DNA from 2 places in the Anaerocolumna sp. genome. Region 1 is predicted to be linked to the other one. Evidence: a T-box and tRNA genes for the amino acid it is inferred to sense, from the RefSeq annotation. Region 1 holds a T-box; the other holds one or more tRNA genes.

What was found. A T-box is a leader RNA that pairs with one kind of tRNA and senses whether it is charged. The one in region 1 lies ahead of RT261_RS14470 (valine--tRNA ligase), so its partner is inferred to be a tRNA-Val.
Region 2: it has a tRNA-Val gene. The T-box ahead of RT261_RS14470 (valine--tRNA ligase) is inferred to sense a tRNA for this amino acid. The anticodon was not compared.

What each region holds. Positions count from the first base shown of each region.
Region 1 is NZ_DAMAUC010000018.1:36,343-51,746, reverse strand. It holds gene RT261_RS14495 (DUF5717 family protein) at 1-2,286, shown strand, start outside; gene RT261_RS14490 (DUF5716 family protein) at 2,367-3,653, shown strand; gene RT261_RS14485 (hypothetical protein) at 3,668-4,504, shown strand; gene RT261_RS14480 (hypothetical protein) at 4,575-5,777, shown strand; gene RT261_RS14475 (S-layer homology domain-containing protein) at 6,468-11,702, shown strand; T-box leader at 11,987-12,301, shown strand; gene RT261_RS14470 (valine--tRNA ligase) at 12,525-15,188, shown strand.
Region 2 is NZ_DAMAUC010000001.1:31,794-47,197, reverse strand. It holds gene RT261_RS00215 (GNAT family N-acetyltransferase) at 26-1,210, opposite strand; gene ispF (2-C-methyl-D-erythritol 2,4-cyclodiphosphate synthase) at 1,321-1,884, opposite strand; gene RT261_RS00205 (hypothetical protein) at 2,266-2,529, opposite strand; tRNA gene RT261_RS00200 (tRNA-Met) at 2,586-2,659, opposite strand; tRNA gene RT261_RS00195 (tRNA-Val) at 2,684-2,756, opposite strand; gene RT261_RS00190 (MATE family efflux transporter) at 3,017-4,423, shown strand; gene RT261_RS00185 (RrF2 family transcriptional regulator) at 4,575-5,012, shown strand; gene RT261_RS00180 (O-acetylhomoserine aminocarboxypropyltransferase/cysteine synthase family protein) at 5,308-6,588, shown strand; gene RT261_RS00175 (hypothetical protein) at 6,721-7,452, opposite strand; gene RT261_RS00170 (nucleoid-associated protein) at 7,635-8,642, opposite strand; gene RT261_RS00165 (HAD family hydrolase) at 8,714-9,319, opposite strand; gene RT261_RS00160 (cell wall hydrolase) at 9,554-10,378, opposite strand; gene rfbB (dTDP-glucose 4,6-dehydratase) at 10,710-11,783, opposite strand; gene rfbD (dTDP-4-dehydrorhamnose reductase) at 11,809-12,690, opposite strand; gene rfbC (dTDP-4-dehydrorhamnose 3,5-epimerase) at 12,704-13,249, opposite strand; gene rfbA (glucose-1-phosphate thymidylyltransferase RfbA) at 13,303-14,172, opposite strand; gene RT261_RS00135 (GntR family transcriptional regulator) at 14,524-15,237, opposite strand.

The DNA of each region.
Region 1 (15,404 bases):
TATAAAAAGGGCTGCCACAGTCCTGTTTTATATTTTGAAGCAGTAACTATATTCAATGAGGATCCAGCACTTTTATACGAATTGGGACCATTTGAATTGCAAGTGTTACACTGGGGACTTAAGCAGAAGTTCCTTAATAAAGATGCAGCTTTGCAGTTTACATATTTAGCAGGTAAAAGGAAAGCTTTTCATAGATTGGTTCATGAATGTCTGGTACTCATTTATGAAAAATATAAATTAAAAGATGCATTATCAGCTATATGTGGATTGCTGATAAAAGGGCATCAAAGAAGCAATGCCTATTTTAGATGGTTTAAGTTAGGGGTAGAAGAACAATTACGTATTACGGAACTTTATGAATATTATATGTATTCCATGAATGAGGAAGAAGATATCATCCTTCCACAACCGGTTCTTCTATACTTTATATATAACAGCAATCTTCATGACCGTAAAAAGGCATTCCTTTATGCTTATGTGATTAAGAATAAAGAGATAAACCCTGCCATCTACCGGACTTACTTAAAACATATGGAGCAGTTTGCATTAAAACAGCTGATGGCTCATAATATTAGTTCCAGCCTTGCTGTATTATATGAGGAAATATTAACACAGGAGACCATCACTTCGGAGATGGCCCAAGAGCTGCCCTACATTATGTACAAGCAGGAAATATATTGTAGTAATCCTAACATAAAAGGTGTGTATGTTGCCCATAAGGAAATGAATAGTGAAGTGTATGCTCCTTTTGTCAACGGAGGGGCACAAATTGACATTTATACAGAGAGTGCGGAACTTTATTTGGTGGACGGATATGATAACCGGTATTTTACAACCATAGACTATACACTGAATAAACTAATGAGACCGGAAGAATTCGCCAATATCTGTATTGAATACAATGTTAGTCACCAGATGCTGCTTTTAAATCTTTCGGAAAAGGTACAAATTTATCAGAAGGCGGATGTAAAGTCCATAGAATTAAGAAAAAGAGTATTACAAATACCTAGTTTATCAAAGGAATATTATAAAGAAAATATTCTGACTCTGATAGATTATTATTACGATTACTATGAAGGTGAACTTCTGGAGGCTTATTTATTAGAAATTGATTTTAAGGATCTAAATAAAGAAGAGCGGAATAAAATTATAGAATTGTGCATTATCCGGGATTTATACCAGAAAGCTATGACAGGATTAAAAGAATACGGCTTTGAAGGGGTAGCTCTTAACCGGTTAATTAAGCTATGTTCCAGAGTATTGCAGAATATACATCTTGATGGAGAATATTCTGTTTCCAATATGGGTATAAACCAAAGAAATACGAAGGATAATTGGGTGATTTCCAATAAAGAAGCAGAGGATGTATTAAGGGCTTTATGCTATTATATTTTTCAAAACGGTAAGTACAATGAAGATATTTTACGCTATATGGTAAACTGTTTTTATGGAACTACCGAAGAAATGTTTCAAATATGGGAAGCAGCTTCTTCCTTTGAAATTGATACATTGAAATTAGATGAGCGTATCTTGGTGCAAGTGCTTTTCTCAGAGAGCTATTTGGTGGATACCTTATCTGTATTTATGGAGTATTACAAAAAAAGTTATAACCATAAAATTATTCGAGCCTTTTTATCCTATAGCGGTTACATGTACTTAATCAAAGACCGGTTCATACAGCCGGAACTGTTCCGTATTATGAAAAGGGAATTAAATTACGAAGAAAATAATATTTGCATGTTAGCCCTGCTAAAGGAATATTCAAAACAAGATGTTCTGGAAGGCAAGGATTTGGAATTTGCCGAAATAAATGTGCTGAAATTTATAAAAAAGGGGATCATTCTCCCTTTCTTTAAAAATTATGAAAAGTATTTTTTGCTGCCGGCACAGCTAAATAATAAATTCTTTATAGAGTATATTACAGACCCCAGACACAAGGTAAATATACATTACCAGATAGAAGAACAGAATAATGAAGAAGAATTTATCACAGAAACCATGCCAAATGTTTATTTGGGCATCCATGTGAAAGAGTTTATAGTATTCTATAATGAAAGGGTTCAGTACTACATTACGGAAGAGAACCAGGAAGGTCAGGTTAATATTACCGAAAGTGTGGAAGTTAAATTAGGTGAGGACATGGAATTAGATGAAGATACCAGATTCAATCATTTGAATTTTATGTTAATGGCCATGGATATGAAGGATGAGAAAACCATGATTGACAGCATAGAAAGTTATATAAGAAAAGGCTATGTATTATCAAAAGTATTCAAACCATTATAGTAGGTGCAGATAATTCTACATTAGTGCAAATATTGCGCTGATACCCAAATTTGTGGTGTTTCGGCAGAATGGAGATTATTATGAGTGAACAACTGGGCAATGAGCAAAGAAATTTAATAGTAGGATTCGATTTGTGTGATGATTTCTCTCAGCTTAGTTATTATAATTATAAAACCTATGAGCCGGAATCTATTTGTATTGATTTGGAAGAGAGCAGGTATCTGATACCTACCGCATTGGGGGTTAAGAACTACTCAAAGGATTGGGTTTTTGGAGAGGAAGCCGTATCCTGCGGCGAATTAGGTACCGGTGTGCTTGTAAATGATTTATTAATCAAACTAAAGACTGGTGAAAACACAGAAATATTTGGTACAGAATTTGATCCGGTTACACTAATGGAAAAATATCTGCGCAAATGTTTACTGCTTTTAAAGAAAAAGTTCCCGCAAAATACTATTTTACAGATTATTATCACGCTGAAAGAGCTGGATGAAAAGGTTGTAAAGGGTTTATATCTGGCATTAGAGAATCTGGGTATTGGAAAAGACCGGGGATATATACAAAGTCATTCTCACAGTTACCAGTATTATGCCTTAAGCCAGAGTAATGAACTGTGGATGAATGACATTGGAATGTTTGACTTTGATGAGAAAGGATTATTTTATTCGCAAATCTCCATTAATCACAGAACAAGGCCATATGTGGTGGGGATTAAGGAAGAAGATTTCTCAGAAACCTTAAGCTATGCTATGCTGGAGGAATATAGAAACGGAGAAAACCTGGAATACATCTTTGGAAATATAGCGAACAGGGTTTTACATAAACAGATAGTTTCAACGATTTATGCAACAGGCACGGGTTTTGAAGGTACCTGGGCAGACAATATATTAAAGGAATTATGTGTAGGACGGCGTGTATTTAAGGGGCAGAATCTTTACGTAAAAGGTGCCTGTTATGCGGCAAGAGAATTAGCAGGGGATTCCAAACTGTCTGAGTATTTATTTCTAAGCAAAGAAATGATTAAAAGTGATATCTTTATTACCGGATATTACAATGGAAAAATAGCGGATGTGGTACTGGTAAAGGCAGGAAAGCCCTGGTATGAAATAAACAACAATCTGGATGTTATACTGGACGATGAACAAGAAATTGCAGTGAAATTGAAAAGTATCATAAGCGGAGAAATTAAAGAGCACAGGATTAGTTTAACCGGGTTACCGGAACGCCCCAGCAAATGTACAAGAATTAGAATCAATATTAAGTTTAAAGATTATAACAATGCAGTGATAACTTTAGAAGATAAAGGATTTGGTGGTTTTTATCCTTCATCCGGACAAATTGCAGAAAATGAGATTGTAGTACAGTAAAGAGGAGGAGTCCAATGGGAAAGCTGATTATTTGCAATGGAAAGCATGCTTTCATACCCTTTTATTTTAAAATAACAAATACAAAAGTTTATTCCGTTGAGGAATTGTGTTACTACATCTATAACAATGTGGAACTGTTGAATGAAGATTTCTTTGGAGAGGCGCTTATTCAATGGTTAAAAGATGAATTGGGATTAGAAGACAGAGCTGATAAATTAAGAGAAATAAAAAATAACAAAGGCAGCCTGAAAGAATTTGCAGTTAGTATCCTATGCAGCAGTGATTATTACACAGAATTCGAAATAAAGGGGTTTATTCGCAATCTGGATGAACAGGTAAATCTATCTCCCTATGAGAAATTGAAGAAAAAAGGGGATAATTGCTTAAAATACAGACAATTTGCAGAAGCTGCTGCCGTATATGAGAAGATATTAGATGGGGAAGAAGTAACCAGCCTATCCAGTGAGGAATATGGCAACCTTCTTCATAATCTGGCGATTATAAAACTTCATATGGTGGGTATAGCAGAGGCGGCAGAAGGGTTTAAGGAAGCTTATGAAAGAAATAAGAATCCAGAATCCTTAAAACAATATTTTATGGCATTAAAACTTAGTAAGCAGGAGGATATTTTAATTGAAGAGGCCAAATCTTATGGAGTAACAGAGGTTCTTAAAGAAGAGATATTGGTTGAAGTCAATACCAGCCTTGAAGAAGCAGAACAAACAGAAGAATATAAAATTGTGGAAGAATTTCGTGAATGTAAACAAACCGGTAAGATTAATCAATTGTACAGAATAGCCGATGAATTAATAAATGGATGGAAACAGGAATTCAGAAGAGAGCATTCTTAAATGGATCATATAATCCTGGATATTAAAAAAGTAAACGAACTAAACGATTTTAGGCAGAAAGGTATTCATAATGGGAATTCTAAAGAGGTTACTTGGATCAAAGAACGATAAAGAAATAAAAGATAAAAATCAAATACAAATAGACGATTCTTCCCTGGCTTATGGTGAAGAAACAATAGAGAAAAATTACAAAGTGGATTACAGCGATGATCCAAGCAGAATTATTACGGAAAATTGTGAGCAAATTCTGGAGTCTGCCAGACAAATGGAAGAACTTAAGGTTGAATATCAGGCTGTAACTTCCTATTTGACAGATATTCAAAAGATAGATCAGATACCTGCGGAAGACAGGGAGAATGTAAATGATGCAGCCAGAAATATCATAACTTTCACCAGAGAACGTTCAAAGTATCAAAGCAGTACTCTTAGAATTACAGATGCTCAGTTTGTCAATATCGGAAAATATGAAGAAATAATACCCTCTGAGCTGGCAAAGATAAAAGAGTATGAGACCTATCAGGAAACCGTTAAGAAAGACATGGGTCATCTGGAGAGAGAGAAGGATTACTTATATAACAAGCGGGAGGAACTGGAAGATAAACAGCATTATCTGAAAAAAATATCTACCACCATTATTTTATTGGTAATTACTTTATTTATAGTGCTTTATCTTCTGCAAAACGCCTTTCAGGCAGATATGCAGATCCCTTTTATATTAACCATTGTTATGGCTTTGGGATGTACTTTATATGTATTATATCAAAGCAATATGAATAGAAAAGAAAGTAAGTTAGCGGAATTAAAGCTAAATAGAGCCATTCAATTATTAAATAAGGTGAAAATTAAATATATTAATAATCGGAATGCATTGGATTATAATTATCAGAAGTATATGGTAGAAAGTTATGAGGAGTTTTACTGTCTTTGGGAATTATACTTAAAAACCAAAGAGGAAGAAAAACGTTACCGTCAGAACACAGAATTATTAGAGCAGTATAACAGGCAATTAACTTTGGAACTAAAACTGTATGAGCTAACGGATCCTGAAATTTGGATATACCAGGCAATTGCAATTATTGATAATAAAGAAATGGTGGAAGTAAGACATCGCCTAAATGTCAGAAGGCAAAAGCTAAGAGAGAGAATTGACTATACCAATAAAATAAAAGAACACAGCATTGAAGAGATTCAAAAAGTATTAGATAAGAATCCGGGACAGAAGGAAGAAATTATAAAGTTGTTAGAAAGATTCGGAATAAATCTAAACGAGTAGTAATAACTGTTTGTTACAAAAAACGCATGAATGAAATTATTTTCGTTCATGCGTTTTTTGGCGTAATGTAAAAAATGACTAAAAAATGCCTGAATTTATATGAGTTTTTAGACAATAAGGCAATATAGTTCTATTAATTGGCAAAGCAATATGTTTTATTTTAACCAATACATTATTAGAATATAGACAATGGTATATACAAATTGTCAGCCTTTATCTCTAAATTGTATTACATATTAAACATATTATTGACGAAAGCTTAAGACAGATAAATAGGGCTGAGAAAAATCATATACCAATATCTTGGAGCTATTGATATTTAATATATGATAATTGCAAGGCGGTGGTAAATTAAAAACACTAAACCAAAAGAAAATGTCTAAGCTGTGAAACATAACTGAATGGACATAACAAGAATGGGATGAAAAGGAATATTGAAAACATTCTAAAATCCCAGAACAAATCAGTGTTATTGCATGGATGAACAAATTACCCACAACAACATTATGAAAGGAAGGATAATGTATGCATCGTAAAAGAACAAATCCAAAATGGATAAAAGGCGCGCCACGCCTCATTGCCTCCCTGTTGGCGGCAGCAATGGTATTCTCCCTTCTGGGAGTACCCAGGACTCTGGCCGATAATTCGGAGAGTGAAATTGTGGCTGCTTCCTTAAGGGGGCGGGGATTCATGGCCGCTGAGGATCTGGGGCCCATGGCTTCAACTCCCAATGTACCCGCAGCTACCTTTAATACCTATGGAGGACGCCTGTATGCTTATGCCGCTGCGGTTGGAGATGTGTTCAGTGTGGTGGATGTAGAAAGCAACCTTAGAGTGGATCTCGAACAGATGCCTGGAATCGGAACAGCCTATACTCATACCGCCGCGCCGGATGGAAAAATCTATGTGGCGGGAGATGCGGGTGTATTATATGTGTACGACCCGGCAACCCAGACTTCCCAAAAAATCGGTACAGTCCTTGAAGGACATCAGGTTTGGAGTGCCGCAGGGGACGAGAAGGGCAATATTTATTTTGGTACATATAAGTCAGGCGGTGCCCATGTGGTAAAGTACAATGCTTCCACCGGCAAGCTGGAGGATTTAGGTATGGCCGATCCCTCCGGGAATAGCGACTATGTGCGCTCTATGGCCTATAAAGACGGCAAGCTGTACTTAGGACTGGGTCTGGCAGCCAAGGTTCACGTAATGGACTTGAAGAATCAAAATAAGATAGTTGACATTACCCCCAGTGATCTGCATGAACGAATCAAAAAAGATCCTGCGGACGGTGTAGTGCAGTATGTTTATAGCATGGGCATCGCAGGAGATACCCTGATGGCCCATGTGGATAACGGTAAAAAGGACGCGCTGCTGTTCTACCATCTGGATAAACATGAATGGGACGACAAGGTAGTTCATATGGATGGTGTTAAAGATGAGGAAGACTATGACTTTGGTGTATGGAACTTTACCCATCTGCCTGTATATGGTGATTATGCCTATTTAATTCATGACCGCCACCTGATGCAGATTAACCATAAAACCCTGGATATTGTAGAGAAGATTACTAAGTATCCATCCGGACTGCGTGGTGGGACTGTGATGGTCAAGGACGGGAGACCAATGGTACTGACTATTTCCCGTGGCGGCGAAATCGTATATATGGATGTAGCCAACAAAACAACTACCCGTGCAGAGGCCTCTGTAATGGGTGCGCCCCTTGGGCTGCACAACCTGACAGCAGGCAACAACGGCAAGTTATATATGACCACATACCCCGGTGGACCTAAAGGTGCGGAATATGACCCCAGGACTCAGGAAGCTCGTATGTATAACCAGGGCCAAGCAGAGGGCATTGCAGCCGGCGAGGGTGATACCGTATACTTTGGTATTTATCCCGGTGCTGTTATTCAGTCTATGGATACCAGAGAGCCTGGCAAGTTTCAAACACTATTTGAAATGAAAACAACGCAGGAACAGGACCGCCCTTACATCATGGAGTATCAGGAAGGCCTGCTGCTGATTGGTACCATCCCGGATTACGGTAAAACAGGCGGCGCCCTTGCAATCTATAATCCTGCTGACGGTACCCACAAGGTATACCGCAATGTGGTGGAGAAACAGAGCATCGTAGGGCTTGCTATGAAGGACGGAATAATTTATGGATCAACATCTCAAAGAGGTGGGTTAAATGCTCCAGCTGAATCCCTGCCTACAGAACCACCTAAGGTGTTTGTATGGAATGTGGCAGCTGAAACCAAGACAGCAGAATTCACTCTGGATATTCCAGGCCTAAACACCCCTATGATCAGTGGGCTGATCTTTGATAAGGAAGGCAATCTGTGGGGAGCGGCGGATGGTATTTTATTCACATTGGATACTGAAACTAATACCGTATCCAAATATAAAAATATCTACCCTGAAATCTCCGGGCGGGGCATGTGGCGGCCTGTGCACATCAAATTTGGTGAGGACGGTCTGATGTATACTGATTTGGGGGGTAAACTGACAGTAGTGGATCCTGCCAGCGAAAACTGGGATCATGTTACAGTGCCGGCTGACGGTAAAGAGGTAGACTTCATCGAACTGGCTTATGACAACCAGGGCAGGCAGAACGTGTATTTTCTGGACAACGGTGCTACAACGCTAAAGGTAATACGTGTAATTGACGGTGGTTGGATACAGCAGCAGCCTAAAATCGTAGAGATTCCGGTAGAGGTGAAAAACGGTGGCTTCGAGGAGTTTGAGGAATCTATTTCCGGCTGGTGGGGCAATGGTGTCAGCCTTTCGGAGGTGCAAAAGTATGATGGCAGGAATTCCATGCTGGTTGTCAGCGGTTCTGCTATCTCCGGAGACATTGCCAACCTGCAGCCGGGGGAAGCTTTTGAAGCCAGCGCACAGGTATATCCGGTGAGCGGGCAGTCTATAGTAACAGTGCAGTTTCTGGATGCGAACGGACAGTTGGCAGGCGAGCAAAGCGCAAGTGCAGTCGGTACAGGTGCATGGGAAAAGGTTACGATAAGTGGTACGGTGTCCGGAAGTGCTATAAAGGCGCGCATTGTTGCACAGAGCGAAGGCAGTGCTTATTTTGATGCATTCGCCATGACTAATATCCCAAATTTGACAAATGACGAACTGCTCCTCAATGGTGATTTTAGTAGTGGTTTGAATCACTGGACGAAAGCGCACCAAAGCAATCCTAATTTGGCTGATGTAATCGTGGATAAGGCTCCAGGCCCCAACGGAGAAGCGGCTGAGGGAGGTGACAGTGCTAAATTTATAGATATATCAACGACTGATGGTGTTTTCCTAATAAGTGACAAAATGAATGTTGTCGAGGGGATTTCTTATAATTTCGACTTCAGCCTGTTTATGGACAGCGGGTCGGTAATGGGGGCGGATGGCACTAGCCAACCTAGCCGTTGCACAGTATATGTGAGGTATTACGATCAAAATAATACAAAACTTGCTCCTGAAGTAGGAAAATCGTACCAAACCGGGCAGGGTGTATGGCAGCAGCTTTCAGAGCCCAGTACTGCTCCGATTGGTGCAGTGAGTGCCGAGGTATGGATTGGACTGTCCCCCTACTACATGGCGGATAGCGTCTACTTTGCAAACCTCTCCTTCAAAGCTGCAATGGCGGGTGGAGATGTGCCAGTGCCTCTGAGCATCCCGAATCCATCATTAGAGGAAAATGCTAGCGTAATCCCGGGCTGGACAACGTGGGGCGAACCCTGGACGGCTTGTTCTTATCAAATTACTGGCGAGCAAAAGTATGAAGGAGAATTCAGTCTGAAGCTGGTAGATGCTTCAACAAGTGAAAACATCTTTATGCGTTCTGATTTTATTGAACTTATTCCGGGGATAAAATCCTATATGGCTAGCGTACGTATGCTGCTGCCTGATGGGAAAGCCACATTGATGATGCGATATTATGATGAGAACGGCAAGCAGGTAGGACAGGATCAGGATGGTGTCAACATCATCCATGTTACAACTACAAGCAATGAATGGTGCGAAGTAAAAGCTACCGTTCCAGTACCAGAGGGTGCGGTTAATGCACAGATTTGGCTGGGTATGAGTAAATTCTTTACATCAACAGGTGTGTATTATGATGATGTAAAGCTGGCCGGTTTGGTAGAAAAATATGCGCTAACAGTATTGGATGGCCGTGGCAGCGGTGAGTATGAGCAAGGAGAAAAGGTAAATATTATAGCTGATACGGCTCCGGCTAGCATGCGGTTTGAACGTTGGAACATCGTATCCGGAAGTGGGAAACTGGAAAACGCCGCCAGCCCAGATACTACTTTTATCATGAGTGATAAATCCACCCTAATTAAGGCCACATATGCCGTTGTTACCGATCCGGGTAATCCCGGCGGAGAGGAAGGCGGTACAGACGGAGGCACAGGCGGCAGCGGCGGCTATATACCTTCCGAACCAAATCTTCCCACTGATAAAAAGCCAGATCAGCCAACCATCGCGTCCACAAACTTAACCGCTAAGGTAAATAAAGACGGCATTGCTTCCGTCACAATCACCGAAGGGCAGGTTAAGAAATTGATTGATGCTGCCATAAAAGAGGCTAAAAGCAAGGAAAAAACAGCGGATGGAATCGGAATTGCATTCAATATCGGGTTCGGTGCAAACGGAAAAAGTGCCAGCTTGAAGTTGGATGAAAAAGCTCTCGCCCTTCTGGAAAGCAAAGGTGTGGTACGCTTTGATGTAAATACACCACTGATAAGCTTTTCTTTCGATGGAGTGGCTATTAAACAGATAAACGTACAAACTTCGGGAACCGTCACTATCGGCCTGTCACCGGTGAACAAGCTATCTAAAGAAGCTAAAGCACTAATTGGCAAACGGCCTGTCTATGACCTGACCGTAAGCTATCAAAAAGATGGTAAGGCAAAGTATATCCAAAACTTTGACAAGGGCATGATAACGCTATCCATCGCCTACAAAGCCTCTGCCAATGGAAAAACCGGAAACTTATTTGGCGTGTATATAGACAAAGAGGGTAATCCACAGCTGCTGACCAAATCCAGCTATACAAACGGCAAACTTATTTTCAGCAGAAACAGCCTTTCTGTTTATGGCATAGGCTATAAGACACCTGCTCCGGCCTTTACCGATACTAAAAACCATTGGGCTAAGGATAATATTGATTTCGCAGCAAGCAGGGGACTTATCAGCGGTACAGGAAAGACTGCATTTGAACCCAATACTGCCATTACCCGGGGAACATTCCTGATGGCACTGGGCAAACTTTCCGGTGCGGACGTGAGCACTTATAAAATTAGCACCTTCTCCGATGTAAAGAACAGCGATCCCGCTATGCCTTACATTGAATGGGCTGTTAAAAACAAAATCCTAAAGAGTATTGACAGTAACAAGTTTGGTCCAAATCAGCAGATCACCCGGCAGCAGATGGCCACAATAATGGTGGACTATGCAAAGGCTATAGATTATAAGCTGCCAGTTTCCATCGCGGCAGTCACATTCTCAGATAGTGGGAAGATCGCTGCCGACAAGATAGAAGCAGTGAAAGCCATTCAGCAGGCGGGCATCCTACAAGACAAAGGGAATAACCTCTTTGATCCACAGGGCAATGTTACCAGGGCTGAGGCAAGTACCATAATACGTCGTTTCGTAGAGCTTGTTATGGACGAGAGTATGGCACGAGGCTGGAATCAAAATGATGCCGGACAAAAATATTATTTGGAGTCCAATGGTGTTATGAAAACTGGTTGGCATAATGAAAATGGTGTGAAATACTATTTTGATGTGAATGGTGTTATGCAGGCTGGAAAATGGGTGCGAATCGGCAGCAAGTGGTATTATTTCCACGTCGACGGGAAGATGGCGGTGAACACCACTATTGACGGCTATACTGTGGAAGCAGACGGTACAAGGAAAGAATAGAAAAAAGAATAGAGAAAAAGAATAATAAAAAAATAGATAAGAAAAGAATAGATTAAAGAAATAACAAGCAGCATACATTAAGAAAGAATTATGGAAGCGGACGGTTTGAAACTGTCCGTTTCTTTTACAGTTAGGGTTTTATAATTTGATTTCTAACTATGTTGGGGCAGCATATAGCATGATTCATAGATTTGTCCTGGGCTGCCTGTAAAAACCACTTGACAGAAAATTAAATATTGCATATTATTATAAGTAATAAGCCAAATTATAATAAAATATATAAATTAAATGTAGTGATGGAGAGGATTAGATAAGTGTATCTTAGCAGAGAGGATGGCTCCCAGGCTGAAAAGTCATCTTAATGAAAGCTTATTGAAGGTAGCTCCGGAACAGTATTTCTGAACAAAAACAATGAAGTGTTTAGTAAGAAATAACGGTAAGCCCCGTTACAGGCTAAGAGGTTTGGTATAGACCAGACTTCATAGAGGTGATAAATTGTATCTTATATTTGGAGAAAAAAGTAATTATAATAAATGCTTTCCCATATAAAAGATAAGTTGTCACGAATAAAGGTGGTACCACGGTCCTTCGTCCTTTTTAAGACGAGGGCTTTTTTTGTGTCAAAGTTTAACGGATAAATATAAAACAAGATTCATTTAATAGAAACTATGACACTTAATTATGTGTAAAAAGAAAAGGGCGCAAGGGCGTCAGAATCGAATTTAGGTTGAGAAAAGTAAACTTTTTCAACTAGCAATTTGTGCGGCTGCACAAATCACTTCATTATTAAAATGGTGCTAAGACACCGGAATTGAGGTTATTATGAAAAAAGAATTGGCTAAAACCTATGATCCCAAGGACATAGAAGACAGATTGTATAAAAAGTGGCTGGATAAGAAATATTTTCATGCCGAAGTGGATAAGACAAAGAAACCGTTTACCATTGTGATTCCACCGCCAAATATTACTGGACAATTACACATGGGACACGCATTGGATAACACCATGCAGGATATTATTATCCGTTTTAAGAGAATGCAGGGATATAATGCATTATGGCAGCCAGGTACGGACCATGCAAGTATTGCTACAGAAGTAAAGATTATTGAACAGCTGAAAAAAGAAGGCATTGATAAAGAAGACCTGGGAAGAGAAGGATTTCTTAAGAGAGCATGGGAATGGAAGGATGAATACGGTGGAAGAATTATCAGCCAGTTAAAGAAAATGGGCTCCTCCTGTGACTGGGACAGAGAAAGATTTACTATGGACGAAGGCTGTTCCAAAGCGGTTCAGGAAGTATTTATCCGTCTTTTTGAAAAAGGCTATATTTATAAAGGTTCCAGAATTATTAACTGGTGTCCGGTTTGCCAGACAAGTATATCCGATGCGGAAGTAGAGCATGAAGAACAGGCAGGACATTTCTGGCATATCAAGTATCCGATTGTAGGAACAGGAGACTTTGTAGAAATCGCTACCACAAGGCCGGAGACCATGCTTGGAGATACAGCGGTAGCCGTTCATCCAGAAGATGACAGATACAAACATTTAATCGGTAAAAAAGTATTACTTCCAATTGTAAATAAAGAAATACCTGTTGTTGCAGATGCTTATGTAGATAAAGAATTTGGCACTGGTGTGGTTAAGATAACACCCGCTCATGACCCTAATGACTTTGAAGTAGGTAAGAGACATAACTTGCCTGAAATCAACATTATGAACGATGATGCTACCATTAACAGCAATGGAGGTAAATTCCAGGGTCTTGATCGCTACGAAGCTAGAAAGAGAATCGTTAAAGAATTAGACGAATTAGGATTATTAGTTAAGATTGAAGAACATGTTCACAATGTAGGTACTCATGATAGATGTGATACAACTGTAGAACCATTAATTAAACAACAATGGTTTGTTAAAATGGATGAGTTAATAAAGCCTGCTGTTGAAGCAGTTAAGACCGGGGAAATCCAATTTGTACCGGAACGTTTTGACAAAGCCTATTTTAATTGGACCGATAACATCAGAGACTGGTGTATATCCAGACAATTATGGTGGGGACACAGAATACCTGCTTATTATTGTGATAAATGCGGGGAAGTAGTAGTTTCCAAAGAAACTCCTACTATATGCCCAAAATGTGGTCACACTCATTTAACACAGGATGAAGATACACTGGATACCTGGTTTAGTTCTGCATTATGGCCATTCTCAACTCTGGGCTGGCCGGAAGAAACAGAAGATTACAAGTACTTTTATCCAACCAACGTATTAGTAACCGGTTATGATATTATCTTCTTCTGGGTTATCCGTATGGTATTCTCAGGATATGAGTATACCGGAAAAGCACCATTTAATAAAGTATTGATGCATGGATTAGTAAGAGACAGCCAGGGACGTAAGATGAGTAAATCCCTTGGAAATGGTATTGATCCTTTGGAAATCATTGATCAATACGGTGCAGATGCTTTAAGATTAACCCTGATAACTGGTAATGCTCCCGGTAATGATATGCGTTTCTATATAGAAAGAGTAGAAGCCAGCAGAAACTTTGCTAATAAAGTATGGAATGCTTCCAGATTTATTATGATGAACCTGGAAAAGGCTAAGACCAGTGATCATATTGATCCAAAAGCATTAACTGATGCGGATAAATGGATTCTATCCAAGGCGAACTCCTTAGTGAAAGAAGTTACGGATAACATGGAGAGCTTTGAACTGGGGGTTGCAGTTCAGAAAATCTATGATTTTATCTGGGAAGAATTCTGTGACTGGTATATTGAGATGGTAAAACCAAGGCTTTACAGCGATACGGATGAAACAAAAGCAGGTGCTATATGGACTTTAAAACAGGTTCTGATTACCTCTTTAAAATTATTACATCCATATATGCCATTTGTAACGGAAGAAATTTATTGTACTTTAAAAGAAATGGAAGATACAAACTCAGAGAATGATTCCATTATGATATCAGAATGGCCGGTATATGATGAAGCAATGAATTATTCCAAAGAAGAGGAAGCAGTTGAAACCATAAAAGGCGCAGTAAAAGGAATTCGTAACGTTCGTACTGAAATGAATGTTCCACCAAGCAGAAAAGCAAATGTATATGTTGTTTCAGAAAATGATAATCTTCGCAGTATCTTTGAAGACAGTAAAGTATTCTTTGCAACTTTAGGATATGGGGCAGAAGTTTTCATTCAAAAGGATAAGACTGGTATATCCGATGATGCAGTAACTGCAGTTATACCACAAGCAACTATTTATATGCCTTTTGCAGATTTGGTTGATACGGAAAAAGAAATTGAACGTCTGGAAAAGGAAAAAGCCAGATTAGAAGGCGAATTAAAGCGTGTTCAGGGTATGCTAAGTAATGAGAAGTTCGTAAGTAAAGCTCCGGAAGCTAAAATAGCGGAAGAAAAGGAAAAATTAGAAAAATACACGAACATGATGAACCAAGTAACAGAGAGACTTAGTTTCTTTAGGAAATAAATCTGTCGAAGTGAATCGAACAGTTTTTCTTGCATAATAGGGTGGTATTATTATAATAGAGGTAGGAATTACTCTGCCTCTATTATAATTTTATAAAAAATAAACTTAATATGGCAATATTATCTTGATTTTTCACACTATTATAGTTATTATTAAAGGAAATAATATAATTTTAAAAAAAGGTAAAGACCATAAGAGGATAGGACGAGCTTTCTT
Region 2 (15,404 bases), on a different contig from region 1:
AGTGTTTTAGCATTTATATAGTATATTATACAACATCATTAATATATACTTGAGAATAACTATTTATTTTATCTAATTTATCAAGAATTGCCTTATTATGAACAGCAGCTCGTGTACTGCTGCCTGTATTTATGAATTCATCCCATTGTAATCGACCAAAAAATAATTCTGCCGCTTCTGCTATATTTAGCCTGATTTCCGGTTCTTCTTCGGTTTCTGTAATATGACATCCTTCTTTTGTAAACTTTAATTGATAGATACCGTTATTCTCTTCTAAAATAGCATCCGATACTTCCATAACAATCTGTATTTCTTCAGTTGCTGAAATGTTTTTAACAAAGGTTTTAAAATCTACGATTCTTGCCATAATGGCAGTGGTCTTAAGTTCCTTATCCTCATGCATTCCTTTTCGGACATTCTTTTTTAAATACGCTGCAAATGACTCTAAAACTGCTTCTTTATCCTTATTATTTGTTATCATTTCTGTAATATAGATTGCATCTTCTGCCATATAAGAAAGATAGCCCAGGATTTGTTCCTGCCTATAACAAACTAAAACTTCACCATACCCGCTTTTCATTTCATGAATCAATCTTTCATAATAATAAGGGGTTCGATGCACATATATGTCACAGTCTTTTGAAAGTTGATCATTGCAAAAGTCAGACAATCCCTTCATACTGTCTATATCTTTCGGATTTAAGGGCCTCACAGTTATATCTTTGTTCACATTGCTTGTTTCAGTCTTCTCTCTTAAATCCTGAATCATGGCTTTCATAATTTCATTCCAAGGTTCCTGTTCATATACCACACGAAAATCATAGGGTGTATATATCGCCTCTGCTGCAGGCATTAGATACGTAAATGGCATTTTCTCCAGATACATCTGGTGAAGTGCTTTTTCCAAAAGTATTTTCATAAGTCCCTGTCTGCGCTCTTCTCTTTTGGTAGCAACACCAACTATATAGTTAGCCGGAACCTCCTTTCCTCTTACAGAAAGTAAGTACGGATTTAAATGCAGCATAGAACAAAGGGCTTCCTCTTTATAAATGGTTAAAATACGATTGTCTTTTACTTTCCAATTAAAATAGAAGTCCATATATTCCTTTGAATCCCCAAAACACTCCTGCCAAAGACCGTAGATTTCTTCTCTGGCACGTTTTTCTTCTCCATATATCTCGTTTATATTATCATACAAAGTAATATTCATTGGTATGTCAATCCTTTCTCCGTATGGTATACAAGTCAGTAATAATTTTTATTCTATTATTATGAGTCTAAGCATCTGTAAATACTCCCGGTATCACAATGATTGAATACTTATTTTTTAAAACACCCCGTACAACCTGAACAGGAGCTGCAGTTTCTTGAGGCACCAGTTTCCTCTTCGGAATCATAATAACTGAAATTCTCTACCGACATTAGTAAACACACTGATTTTGCAGAAATTCCCGTTCCTTCACCAGTAAATCCAAGCCCCTCTTCTGTGGTAGCCTTTACATTAACCTGATTTTCCTTAATTCCTAATGCATTAGCTATATTAGATACCATATCCCGTATATAGGGTGCCATTTTTGGCTTCTGCGCTACAATAGTAGCATCAATATTTTCTATAAAATAAAAGTGATCTTCAATTAATTTACCAACTCTTTTTAACAGTTCCATGCTGGAGATCCCTTTATATTCTTCCTCTGAATCTGGAAAATGTCTTCCTATATCTCCCAGCGCTGCTGCTCCTAATAAACTGTCCATAATTGCATGTAACAGAACATCCGCATCCGAATGTCCTAATAATCCTTTTTCATATGGAATAGTAACGCCACCCACTATTAAGGGACGGCCTTCAACTAAACGGTGTACATCATACCCCTGTCCAATTCTCATATTTATGCCCATGTTAATCTGTTTACAGATGTAACACTGCCAAAATAAGCAGTAGAAGCTTATTGCGGCATCCTTTCTTTATATATTTTCAAACGATTCGTTTTATATTCACCTATTGCTTTAAATAAAAATCATAGTAATAGCTACTGCATTCGTTTTCTTTCGAGTTTCTTTAACATGATTTCTTTTCTATTATATAACATAATGACTCCTATATGATAGTAAAATTTATCATCAACCAATATTTTACAAAACCAGGTGTACTTGTAAAGAATCCACCTATAAAAAGAATATGCAAATAATCAAGGATACCTACCGTTAGTTTATGTCCAGGTTGTCAAAGGGGTTGTCCGCTCATTGGCGTGACAACCCCTTTTTGTATTACATATGAAATCTATTAACTGCTTTGTTTATATTTTCGGATATATCATTTAAATCTGTTGACAAGTCAGATACCTCTTTTGCCATGTTAGATTGTTCTGCTAAGCTTTCCATAGCATCGGCTACTTCTTCCGTTCTTATGGAAGAGTCTGTTGAGAGTTTTGTTAAGCTTAATGCTCTTTCCTTCAAATTATCGGTTAAATCTTTAATTTGTCCAAGAATCCCACGTAAATCATCTTTCAGGTTCTTAGTTGATTGTACCAATAACAGAATTTCATCATTTCATAAAAAAAAGACTGTCTAAAGACAATCTTGTAAAGTAGCGAAGGACGGATTTGAACCGCCGACACTGCGGGTATGAACCGCATGCTCTAGCCAACTGAGCTACTTCGCCGTATATAATTATATTTTGAATCAATGGGACCTACAGGGCTCGAACCTGTGACCCTCTGCTTGTAAGGCAGATGCTCTCCCAGCTGAGCTAAGATCCCATACACACTGCACTTAACAGGTACTTAATCATTATATTTATGAAGCTTATTTTTGTCAAGCCTTTTTCTTATTTTTTTCGCATATTCTTTATTCTCTTTATTCTTTATAAAAATATGAATCTAAAAACCTATTGAAAAGACATTGAAATAATATTTATACATGATATACTAGTCTATGTGCCCTAATACTAGCGGTAGTGCCAGTTAACAGGGCTTTTCTTAAAATACATTACTATTACGTAAGGATGAAGGTTTTGAAAATGACAAAACAAATGACTAGCATATTTTCAGTAAAAAGTATGTTAAAACCGGAGCAAATTGTTGGTTCTATACCGCAAAGTAAAACTATTTATAAAAACTTTATTCAAGTTGCATGGCCATCTGCTTTAGAAGCTTTACTGGTAGCCTTAATAAGTTCTATAGACACTATCATGGTTGGCGGCCTGGGAGATGGAGCTATTGCTGCAGTCGGCATTACCAATCAGCCAAAATTCATTTTGTTATCCATGGTTTTTTCATTGAATGTAGGAATAACAGCGATTGTTGCCCGCAGAAAAGGTCAAGAAGACAAAGAGGGTGCCAATCGTACTCTGCGAATTGGTATTATATTAAGTTCTTGTATATCTATTATTATGTCGTTATTAGGATACCTATATGCAAAACCTATACTGGAATTTGCCGGTGCAGAAGCTTCTTATATGTCCGATGCACTGGATTATTATAGGGTTATTATGGTAAGCATATTCTTTACCGCCTTAAATCTCACCATTAATGCAGCCCAAAGAGGCAGCGGTAAAACACAAATTTCCATGAGAACCAATATTGTTGCAAATGTAATTAATATTATTTTTAATTATCTGCTGATCAATGGTAAATTCGGATTTCCAAGACTGGGAGTGAAAGGCGCTGCTATTGCTACTTTGCTGGGTACCATTGCTGCCTGTCTTATCTCTATATTTACTCTCTTTAATAAAGAGGCTTTTTTAAGTCTTCGGTATAAAGCCAGCTGGAGAATTACCAATTCCATTATGAACCCTATTATCCGGGTAAGTGGCAGTGCCTTTGTGGAACAGGTATTTATGAGAATTGGATTCATGGCCTATTCGGTTATTGTTGCAAGGCTTGGCAAAACACCATATGCTACTCATCTTATCTGTATGAATATCCTGAATCTATCCTTTTGTTTCGGTGATGGTTTTGCAATTGCTGCTTCCTCATTGGTAGGACAGAATTTAGGTGCCAACCGACCGGATTTATCAATCGTTTATGGAAAAACCGGTCAACGTTTAGCTTTTATTGTTTCTTCCATACTGTTTGGAATCTTTATATTGGGAAGATACTCATTGGTTTCCTTATACAGTAATACTCCGGAAGTTCTTGCACTTGGTTCTACTATATTAATTATCATTGCTTTTACTACCCATTTCCAAACTTCACAGGTTATATTTTCAGGCTGCCTAAGAGGTGCCGGAGATACTGTTTTTGTAGCACTGGTTTCTTTAGTCAGCATTGCTATTATTCGTCCAACCCTTACGTGGATTTTAGCTTTTCCTGCGGGCTTAGGATTACAGGGCGCCTGGATCGCATTATTTATAGATCAGGCATTTCGATTTACTGCTAATTTCATTCGCTTCTCCAGAGGAAATTGGACAAAGATTTCTCTATAAAAATGTTTAAATACAGTAAATATTATCCTAAATATTGTTGTTATTTCTAAAACACTTGAAATCATACTATTCCCTATGGTATTATATTGATTAGAAATATTACCGGCGGATAAAATCCTCCGCTGACAATGTAATATATAAGGAGGCTCTTATGAAAATATCAACAAAGGGACGTTATGCACTGCGTTTAATGTTAGATTTAGCGGTTAATAATACAGGTGAATATATTACTATTAAGAGTATTGCAGCAAGACAAGAAATATCCGATAAATATTTAGAGCAGATTATTACCCAGCTTAGTAAGGCAGGTTATGTTAAAAGTACCCGGGGTGCTCAGGGCGGTTACCGATTAGCTATGGCACCGGAAGAATATACTGTTGGAATGATTCTTCGATTAATCGAAGGTAATCTTACTCCCGTCAGTTGTTTAGATGATTCGCCAAATCAATGTACCCGTGCCAATCAATGTGCTACACTTATGGTTTGGGAAAAGCTGAATGATGCAATTGATCAGGTAATAGATAATATTACCCTTTCCGATCTGGTAGATCATCATAATAGTTTGTTAGGTAATGATTATGTAATATAACGGACGTCTGCCACAGTTAATATGGAAAGATACGAAGTCTATATCCATTTGCAGTACTCCCTCTTATGAAATATTCATATTGTGAGACATTTTAACACCATTAGATTGTTTATGATCAATCTAATGGTGTTTTGTTTTATTTCTGACTTTATTTTGTAGCTTCTATTTTGCATAAACTTGATATTCATGATTGACTTTTTATTATTTATAGATTATACTTCCTATAATTTATTTAATTCATAGTATTAATATATGAATTCAGTACATATATTTAATTTTGAAAGGAGTATTATCTATGGCAGAAAAAAGAAATCTTAAATTCGAAACACTTCAGCTTCATGCCGGACAGGAAAAGCCGGATCCTGCAACAGATGCCCGTTGCGTACCTATTTATCAGACTTCCTCCTATGTTTTTGCAAATTCAGCTCAGGCGGAAGGCCGCTTTGGCTTGGCAGAAGGCGGTAATATCTATACTCGCCTTATGAATCCTACTTCGGATGTATTTGAGCAGCGAATTGCCGCATTAGAAGGAGGGATTGCTGCTCTTGCTACTTCCTCCGGTGCAGCTGCTATTACATATGCAATCCAAAATATTGCGCATACCGGGGATCATATTGTTTCGGCCAACACCATCTATGGAGGTACTTACAATCTTTTTGCCCATACCTTAACTGATTTCGGAATTACTACTACATTTGTAAATCCAGATGTGGAAGGAAGTTTCGAAAGAGCCATACAGCCAAATACAAAAGCAATCTTTATAGAAAGCCTTGGAAATCCCAATTCAAGTATCATTGACATGGAAGCCGTGGCAGAAATCGCCCATAAAAACGGAATACCCCTTATTGTTGATAACACCTTTGCTACTCCTTATTTACTCCGTCCTATTGAATACGGTGCTGATATAGTTGTTCATTCTGCCACAAAGTTTATAGGGGGGCATGGTACCTCCATCGGTGGTGTTATTATTGATTCCGGTAAATTTGACTGGACTGCCTCCGGCAAATTCCCCTCCCTTACAGAGCCTAATCCAAGTTATCACGGTATTAGTTTTACAAAAGCATTAGGTGCCGCTGCTTACATCGTAAAAATCCGCGTAACATTAATGAGAGATACCGGTTCTACTATAAGTCCTTTTAATTCCTTCCTTTTCTTACAAGGCTTAGAGACTCTTTCTTTACGTGTTGAACGCCATGTGGAAAACACTCTAAAAGTTGTAGAATATTTAAGCAAGCATCCTCAAGTAGAGAAAGTAAATCATCCCTCCCTGCCGGATAACCCTTATCACCAATTGTATAACAGGTATTTTCCCAATGGCGGAGGTTCTATATTCACTTTTGAAATCAAGGGTGGTGCAAAGGAAGCAAAAGAATTCATTGATAAGCTTGAGATATTCTCTTTATTAGCCAATGTAGCAGATGTTAAGTCCCTAGTCATTCATCCCGCAAGTACTACACATTCCCAGATGTCAGAGGAAGAATTGCTCGCCTCCGGAATCAAACCGAATACTATCCGTCTATCTATTGGTACGGAACATATTGATGATATTATCTACGATTTAGATCAAGCCTTTTAGATAAAAATAGATGCTTTTAATCTTATATTTTAGATAATACAAAAGGGCTGCTGCAAAATGAGTGTTTCACTAGATTGTGGATTAAGAAATATCCGTATCCGGTATCCATACATTTTGCAACAGCCCTTTAATTTATTTAATTTCTACAAAATCGTCACTTAAACTATCAAATTGAAACATTGCGCTTCCGTCTACGGCTACATAATACACACCCATATTTACTCTTTTATTGTCTTTTACTTCAGCAAAAGCATTAATTCCATAACACTCCACTCCATTTACCATGGTTGTCCAATCATCATAAATAATGGTATATTCGGACAATTCCGCCGGCAGGTTAAGTATTTTCCCAGGAACTTCATTTAATTTAGCAAGGGCATCTTCCTTGGTAAAATCATGACTTGTTTCTTCCGGATCTTTAGTTGTCTGAGTAAACAAAGGATGTTCCTCAAAAGTACTTACTATTCCATCCTGATAGTAACAGAATATCTCACCGCTTAATTTATCTACAATCACATCAGGTTCTATGACCGCTAAACTATCACTAATCTGGAATTTATAGTATTCTTTTCCGTCTACCATAAGGTTGTCTTCCAATAATTCAATGGTATAGCCACGTTCACCAATAACTTTTTGAATATTCTTAATAGCATCTGCTTCGCTAATATAATCCGGTTCTTCCGGTGTTGGTGTGATATTTGGCGTTACAGTTGGCGTTGGTGTGGGAGTGGAAGTAGGTGCAGGGCTGGGGGTGATCGTTTCTTTCCCTGTATTATCCCCTTCTTTCTTCTTTCCGCATGCTGCTAATGCAAGACAAGCTGTTATTATGCATATAAATAATATCGTATATTTTCTTTTCTTCATATGAATCACTCCATTCTTATATTGCCAGCAGAATCCCACACAATAGGGAGCCTGGCTTCCGGCACCTTAATAGGGTACCCAAACTGTATATGAGATTTAATACCATTATATATGAATATAATAAGTTAAACAAGCATTATTTCCCAATAAGAAGTATACCGTAATAATATTTTATTTTCCCACTATTTTGATGATATATGATTAATATTTTTAATAAGAACCGAAATCGTACCATCCGGATTATTAATGAATTCAACACTATTATCGTTGTATTGTTCCATAGGTATATTAATCTCAATTCCTGTATCTGTTTTTAAAAATTGTTTTTCAAATTTCTTTGTGGTTTGCTTATTCTGTGGTTTTACTTCCTCTGTCTGCAAATTATACTTTTCCAATTTCTCCGTGAATTCTTCTTTTAATTCCGTCTGTTCCTGAAAAAGTTTCTCGCTGATACTTTCCACGTTAATAGAGCCTTGCTCTACGTATTCCTGATATATGGCAGCTTTGGTTTCCATTTGTCTGTCCAAATCTTCTTCAAAATACTTTTGATTGATTTGATCCACAGCCTTGGTAATAATATTTAGCTTTGCCTTTTGCGACAATTTGGTTTGACATTGTAAAAAAACCTGGGATAAATAATTTGTTTTCACTCCATTTACTTCATATTTTTTTTCCACCAGCTGTATGGTATAATCACTTAGATTAATTAGTACTGCTTCTGACAGTTTTGCAGATTCATTGGGCAGGGTTACCTTTTGCTTAATAATATCATTATAATTACCACTTTCTACCGCTTGCGCATAATGAATATATGTTTCTTTGTAATTCATCTTTAACAATGCTAAATGAAGTGTACTATTTACCTGATAAGTTACAACCAGTAAATCAGCAGGTGTTATATCTATATTCTGATTCATAATGGTGTATAGGTATTTTGCAATTTCCTGGCTGATGGGTATCAAATTCTCTTCTGAAAAGTTTTCGATACATTTATATACATAGGACTCTTCTTTATTAAAATTACAGTTTTTCATATCATCACTGGCAGCAATCCGGTAAATATGACCTCTTAAAAAATCATTTAAATCCGGACCCATTTCCAGTAGATAATCGGACAACACCGGCATTCCTAATGTAGAGTCCAGTATATGTACGATGGCATTTCGAATTATAATTTCATCACGTTCCATTTAACTTTATTCCTTCCATGGCCTAAATATTTATGACATTATGATATTTTATATGAAATCTTTCTTTCTGTCTAGATATTAACTCCAAGGATTTTTAATTCTTCCACCGCTTTATCATATTCTGTAAAATGAATTGTATGGAAACCAAAGGCCTTTGCTCCTTCAAGATTTGCTAAGGAATCATCAAGGAATACCGCTTCTTTAGGATCAAATTGATATTTATCAATAAGTGCCTGATATATCTCAGGTTCCGGTTTTATATGCTTTACTTCATAAGAAATTATGCCCCCATCTACATAGGGTATAAATTTAAAACTTGATTTGGCATATGCAAAATTAGTCTTTCCATAGTTGGATAACAGATATACCTTATGGCCGTTTGCTTTCAGTTTCTTCACAAAGTCAGCAGAATAATCATATTCCTGAACAAGCTTTTCAGGACTTCCTTTTAACTGCCTGATTTCCTTCGCAACGCTTGGATCATTGGAAATAAATGCATTAATAAGTTCTTCATCACTTAAAATACCTCTATCCTCCTCACCCCACTCTTTACTTAATACCGTTGCTTTACTTACTCTATCTATTTTTTCCTTATCATAACCGCAATCTGTTAAGTATTCCCTCCATCTAAAATGTGCCATAACTTGTCCAATGTCCAAAATAATTGTTTTAATCATATTTGTAACCTTGCTCCTTTCACAGGTTGAGAATTAATTTTTTAACCTTGCTCATTCTATTGTAAATTTAAAAAAGGCTGTTGCAAAACAATAACTGCCATCTTGAGAGTGCGAATTCAGCAAAGCTGAATTTAATCAGCAATGCTGGATTCACTGGAATAATCTCACTTTCATAATGAAATTATTCACCTAAACGGCTCAAAATGACAGTTTTACAATAACCTATTCTTATCCTTATTTAAATTGATGATTCCCTATTGAAAGGGTATGACCCTTTAATCTTCCGCTGAAAAATAAATACTTACTAAAATCTTTTTCCTTACCATCTAAGGTAAGGGTTGTTTTGCCACTTAATACTTCTTTAGCTGCCTGTATGCATTCTTTTTCATCTTCTGATGTAAATCTGCCCTTATCGTATTGATCTAAAGCTCTATCCAGTGAACCATTTCTAACAGGACTAAATTGATAGCTTTGATATACGACTCCCTTGATTGTATCGGGAAATGAACCAGATCTTACACGATTCATAATTACAATACCAACTGCTGCTTTACCCTTATAGGATTCACTTCCTGCTTCACAGTATATAATAGCGGATAATAACCTAAGATCTGCTTCAGAATATTTCTTCTTATCCTCTTTCTTTTCCGCTTTTTTTTCTACTTTTTTCTCTTTCGCTTTTGCTTCTGTTTTTTTATCAGAATCTTCTGCTTTCGCTTTTTTAACTTCTTTCGCTTTTTTAACTTCTTTCGCCGGTTCTGATTTTTTATCTATATTACTTGTTTCTTTATTATCTTCTTCTGTTTTTATTTCTTCTGTCTTTTCTTCCTGAGCAGCTTCTTCTGCTTTTGGTGTAGCTTCTTCTGTTACGGGTGTAACAACAGCACCTGCTGCCTCAATTACTTTTGCTGCTTCTGTTGTTTCTATTTCCTCTGTCTCAGTCGCTTCTACTTGTTCTGCATTAACGGTTACTTCTTCTGTTGCATATGTGTTGATTTTAGGAAATGCACATAGTAGGATTCCTACACCCATACACAATACTAACTTTCTGAATCTCATATTAATCTCCTTTTAAAGCCTGATAAAGATAGTCATATCCTTAAATTATGTTTCATATATTTAATAATTTAGGATAAAATATTTAAATCAAGTAATAATTATTTAATAATTATGTAATAATTATAACACCTTTTTGTAAAAAATCAAGTTTTTTTTGTAATTTTTAATTTTACCGTTAGTATTGCATTAATGCTATGCTTGTATCTGTGGTAAATCATTTCCTTCAACATGCCAAAACATAAAAGCAGCGAAGAACCTTTTCCTTATCTGAGATTCTTCGCCACATACTATTTATATATAATTTTATTACTTTTATTGATAAGGGTTTATATTACTTATACATTTCTGCATAGTACTTTTGATAATCCCCACTTGTTACATGTTCCATCCACTCTTGATTCTCAAGATACCATTGTATGGTTAAGCGGATACCCTCTGCAAACATTGTTTCCGGTTCCCAGCCGATTTCATCTTTTATTTTATCAGGAGCGATGGCATATCGCCTGTCATGTCCCTTGCGGTCATCTACATACTGAATTAAATCCTGATTAAGATGTCCCTGACGAGGATCCTGATCCGGTAAAAGCTCAGACAAAGTTTGTATAATCAAGTGGACAATCTCAATATTCTCTTTTTCATTATGTCCGCCTACATTATAGACTTCACCAGGTTTTCCTTGTTCCATCACCATGTCAATGGCTTTGGCATGATCTGTTACATATAACCAGTCTCTTACATTCTTTCCGTCACCATAGATTGGGAGTTTCTTACCAAGCAAAGCATTATTAACCATTAAAGGAATTAGTTTTTCCGGGAACTGGTAAGGCCCATAGTTGTTGCTGCATCTTGTTATATTAGCTGGAAAATGGAAGGTGTCTATGTAAGACTTTACTAACATATCTGCGGATGCTTTACTGGCGGAATATGGGCTGTGAGGGTCTATTGGTGTTGACTCATAAAAATACCCTCCTTCATCATCCAAAGAACCATATACTTCATCTGTGGAAACCTGAAGATATTTTTTATCTTCCTTATAACCCTCTTCTGTCTCCCAGGCACACTTAGCTGCATCCAACAGATTTAAGGTACCCATTACATTAGTATTTACGAATACCTGAGGATTACGAATACTGCGGTCTACATGGCTTTCAGCTGCAAAATGAACAACTCTGTCAATATCATACTTTTGAAAAATCTCATGAATAGCATCTTTGTTGCAAATGTCCTCTTTTATAAATGTATAATTAGATCTCTTCTCAATGGAAGTCAGATTTTCAGGATTTCCTGCATAGGTAAGGCAATCCACATTAATAATATGAATATTATTCTGGTATTTTTCAAACATGTAATGAATGTAATTGGAACCTATAAATCCGGAACCTCCGGTTACTAAATAAGTTTTCACGATTGTCCTCCTGTTATTTATTCTTCTATAAGGTAATGTTAGCTTTCATATATTCTTGTAAAGCATCCTTCCATGGTTTCATGTAATAATCCAATTCTTTTAACTTTTTGTTCTCAAGAACAGAATATTTCGGCCTTTTTGCCGGTGTCGGATATTCTTCTGTGGTAAGAGATTTTACTGTTACCGCTTTACCTGCTAATCGGAATATTTCCGTAGCAAATTCATACCAGGTTGCGATACCTTCACAAGTTCCATGATAAAGTCCATAGTTTTCCGTATTCATCAAGAATACGATAGCTTTGGCTAATTCCTGTGCACTGGTGGGAGTACCAAACTGGTCTCTTACTACACCAATTTCCTTATGTTCTTCTGCCAGTTTAAGCATGGTATTTACAAAGTTCTTACCTTCACCATAAAACCAGGCAGTACGTATAATGAAGTACTTATCACAGTAATTTTGTACGAATCTTTCCCCCTCTAATTTAGTTTTACCGTATACGGTTTGGGGATTCGTCTCATCTTCTTCTGTATAAGGAGTTTTTTTCTCACCATCAAATACATAATCGGTTGATACATGAATGAATTTTGCATCAATGGCATGAGCAGCCACAGCCAGGTTTTTTGGTCCAAGGGCATTCATTTCATATGCCTTTTCCTTCTCGCTTTCACACAAATCCACTGCTGTATGAGCAGCACAATTCACGATAACATCCGGTTTTAAATCTTGCACAATGTTGGTAACTGCCAGTGGATTGGTTATATCAAGAATTATCGGACAATAAGCAGTGGGCTCTCTTCTGCTGGTGTTAAGGATTATAGTGTCTGAATCTAGCTGTTCTTTTAATACTGCATTCAGCGCCCGTCCTAACTGTCCGTTGGCACCGGTTATTAAAATACTTTTCTTCATTGTAACTATCTCCTTATTTTATATCCTTAAAGTTTTGTTGTCTTAAGTCCTTCTCAGATAATATGATTTCCATATCCTTTATGGGCCAGTCTATATTTAAATCTTTATCATTCCAGCTAATACCTGCCTGATCCTCCGGGTAATAAAAATCCGTACATTTGTAGGCGAATTCCGCTTCTTCCGATAGTACCAAAAAGCCATGTGCAAAGCCTTCCGGAATGTAGAATTGCTTTTTATTTTCCTCTGATAAATATTCCCCGTGCCACTTTCCATAAGTTTTCGAACCAGGCCTGATATCTACTGCCACATCGAATACTACACCTTTTAAAACACGAACCAATTTACCCTGTGGATGTTTTATTTGAAAATGCAGGCCTCTAAGTACACCTTTTCTGGATAATGACTGATTATCCTGTACAAATACCTGAGAAAGTCCTGCGTTTTTAAAATCCTCATAATTATAGGTTTCCATAAAATATCCGCGATTGTCCCCAATACATTTTGGTTCCACTGCATACAACCCCTCTATATCCAGTTTAATAAAATTAAATTGTCCCATTTTATATCTCCTATAAATCTATTTCTTCTATACTGTTATTTATTTAGTTTAAACTATAATCCTTTGGATACATCAGCTAAATATTTGCCATAATCCGTTTGTAAAAGTGGTTCTGCCAATGTAAGCAATTGCTCTTTATTAATATAGCCTTTCTTATATGCTATTTCTTCAATACAGGAAATATACAATCCCTGTCTCTTCTGAATAGACGCTACATAATTGGCAGCATCCAATAAGGAATCATGATTGCCGGTATCCAACCAAGCCATACCACGTCCCAAAGTTTCCACGTTTAACTCACCTAATTCTAAATATGCATTATTCACAGTAGTTATCTCAATCTCACCTCTTGGAGACGGTTTCACATCTTTTGCAATTTCAATAACACGATTATCATAAAAATAAAGTCCGGGAACAGCAAAGTTTGACTTAGGGTTCTTTGGCTTTTCTTCAATGGATATTGCTTTTCCCTCTTGATCAAACTCTACAACTCCATACGCTCTCGGATCTCTTACATAATATCCGAATATGGTAGCACCTGTTTCTCTTGCAACTGCTCTTTCCAAAGTGGCTGTAAAACTTCTTCCGTAGAATATATTATCTCCCAGAATTAAGGCAACTCTATCATTTCCAATAAATTGTTCCCCAATAATAAATGCCTCTGCAAGGCCCTTGGGCTCCTTTTGAACAGCATAAGAGAATGACATGCCAATATTGCTGCCGTCTCTCAATAATTCTTCAAAAACCGGTAAATCTCTTGGTGTAGAGATTACCAGCACTTCTCTGATACCTGCTAACATCAATACGGACAATGGATAATATATCATTGGTTTATCATAAATTGGCAGTATTTGCTTTGACACTGCTTTGGTAATCGGATAAAGTCTTGTGCCAGAACCGCCTGCCAGAATAATTCCCTTCATAATAGCCTCCTGCGTATTTTCCTTACTATATTGTAATAATATCGTATTCACCTTGTACTAACATTCTAGTTCATTTTACCACACATTCATATAAATGTCTTTTCTTTTTTACAAATATAAATCTGCTCTTCCCCATTGTATAGACAGCTTATCTAAAATCTCAGAATTTAGTACACTTAAGTCATTTGCCAAAATTACAAATTTCATACTGTATGATGGCATATTTTATTTAACAAAAAATACCCATGATAGCTATTTTGCGAATCTGCACAACATAACCATTTGGGTATTTTTCTTTATAATGTAGTCATGATTTATTTACCACGACAATGTTTTACCACTATTTTCTTCTTAAATTTTTACTTCTACTGTTACAGAATACCACTCCTTATTGAAAAAAGTCTCAGCATATTCGATAACTTTACCAGACTGGTCAACAGTTGTCCTTTTAACAAAGAAAGCATCTGTATTCTTTTTAATATTCATTAATTTAGCGATTCTGCTATCATTTACTTCTTTAATTGAATAATTCTCCGTTGCAGATACTGGTACTATATTATTTTCAGCCAAGGTCTTATAAAAAGATTTATTTTCCCGAATTCTCTGAGCCTGATTAAGACTAAGTAAATTACTATCCATATAGGAAATTTGATAAGCAATTGGCTCATTATTAACAAGTCTTATTCTTTTTACACATACGATCATTTGATTTTGCGGAATTAGTAACTTATCTGCAATGCTGTCATTAATAACTTCTTCAATTTTATCCACCTGCATATCTATCTTATAACCTTGTTGCAATAATTCATCACTAAAACTAATTGAGGTTAACCTCCGATTCATGTGTTTTTTTGCAACATACGTCCCTTTACCCTGCACACCAATCAAATAATCTTCCTTTATTAAATCATCAAATGCTTTTCTAACCGTAATGGTAGATACGTTATATTTTTTCTTAAGCACAGATCCACTATCAACCTTATCCCCCGGCTGCAGCTCACCCGACTTAATGGCATTGATAATATCCTCCTTGATTTGTAAGTACTTTGGTACTTGATACTCCATAAAAATATACTACCTCCTAATATGTTAACATAAACACTAATAAATATTATATCATACTATTTAAAAAGTGCAAATAGCTAACGATAGCAGCTGATGAATCATTACATCTAAATATATCAAGAACCTGCTTAAGTAAAAATAGAATCTCCACCACTTCCCAATATATG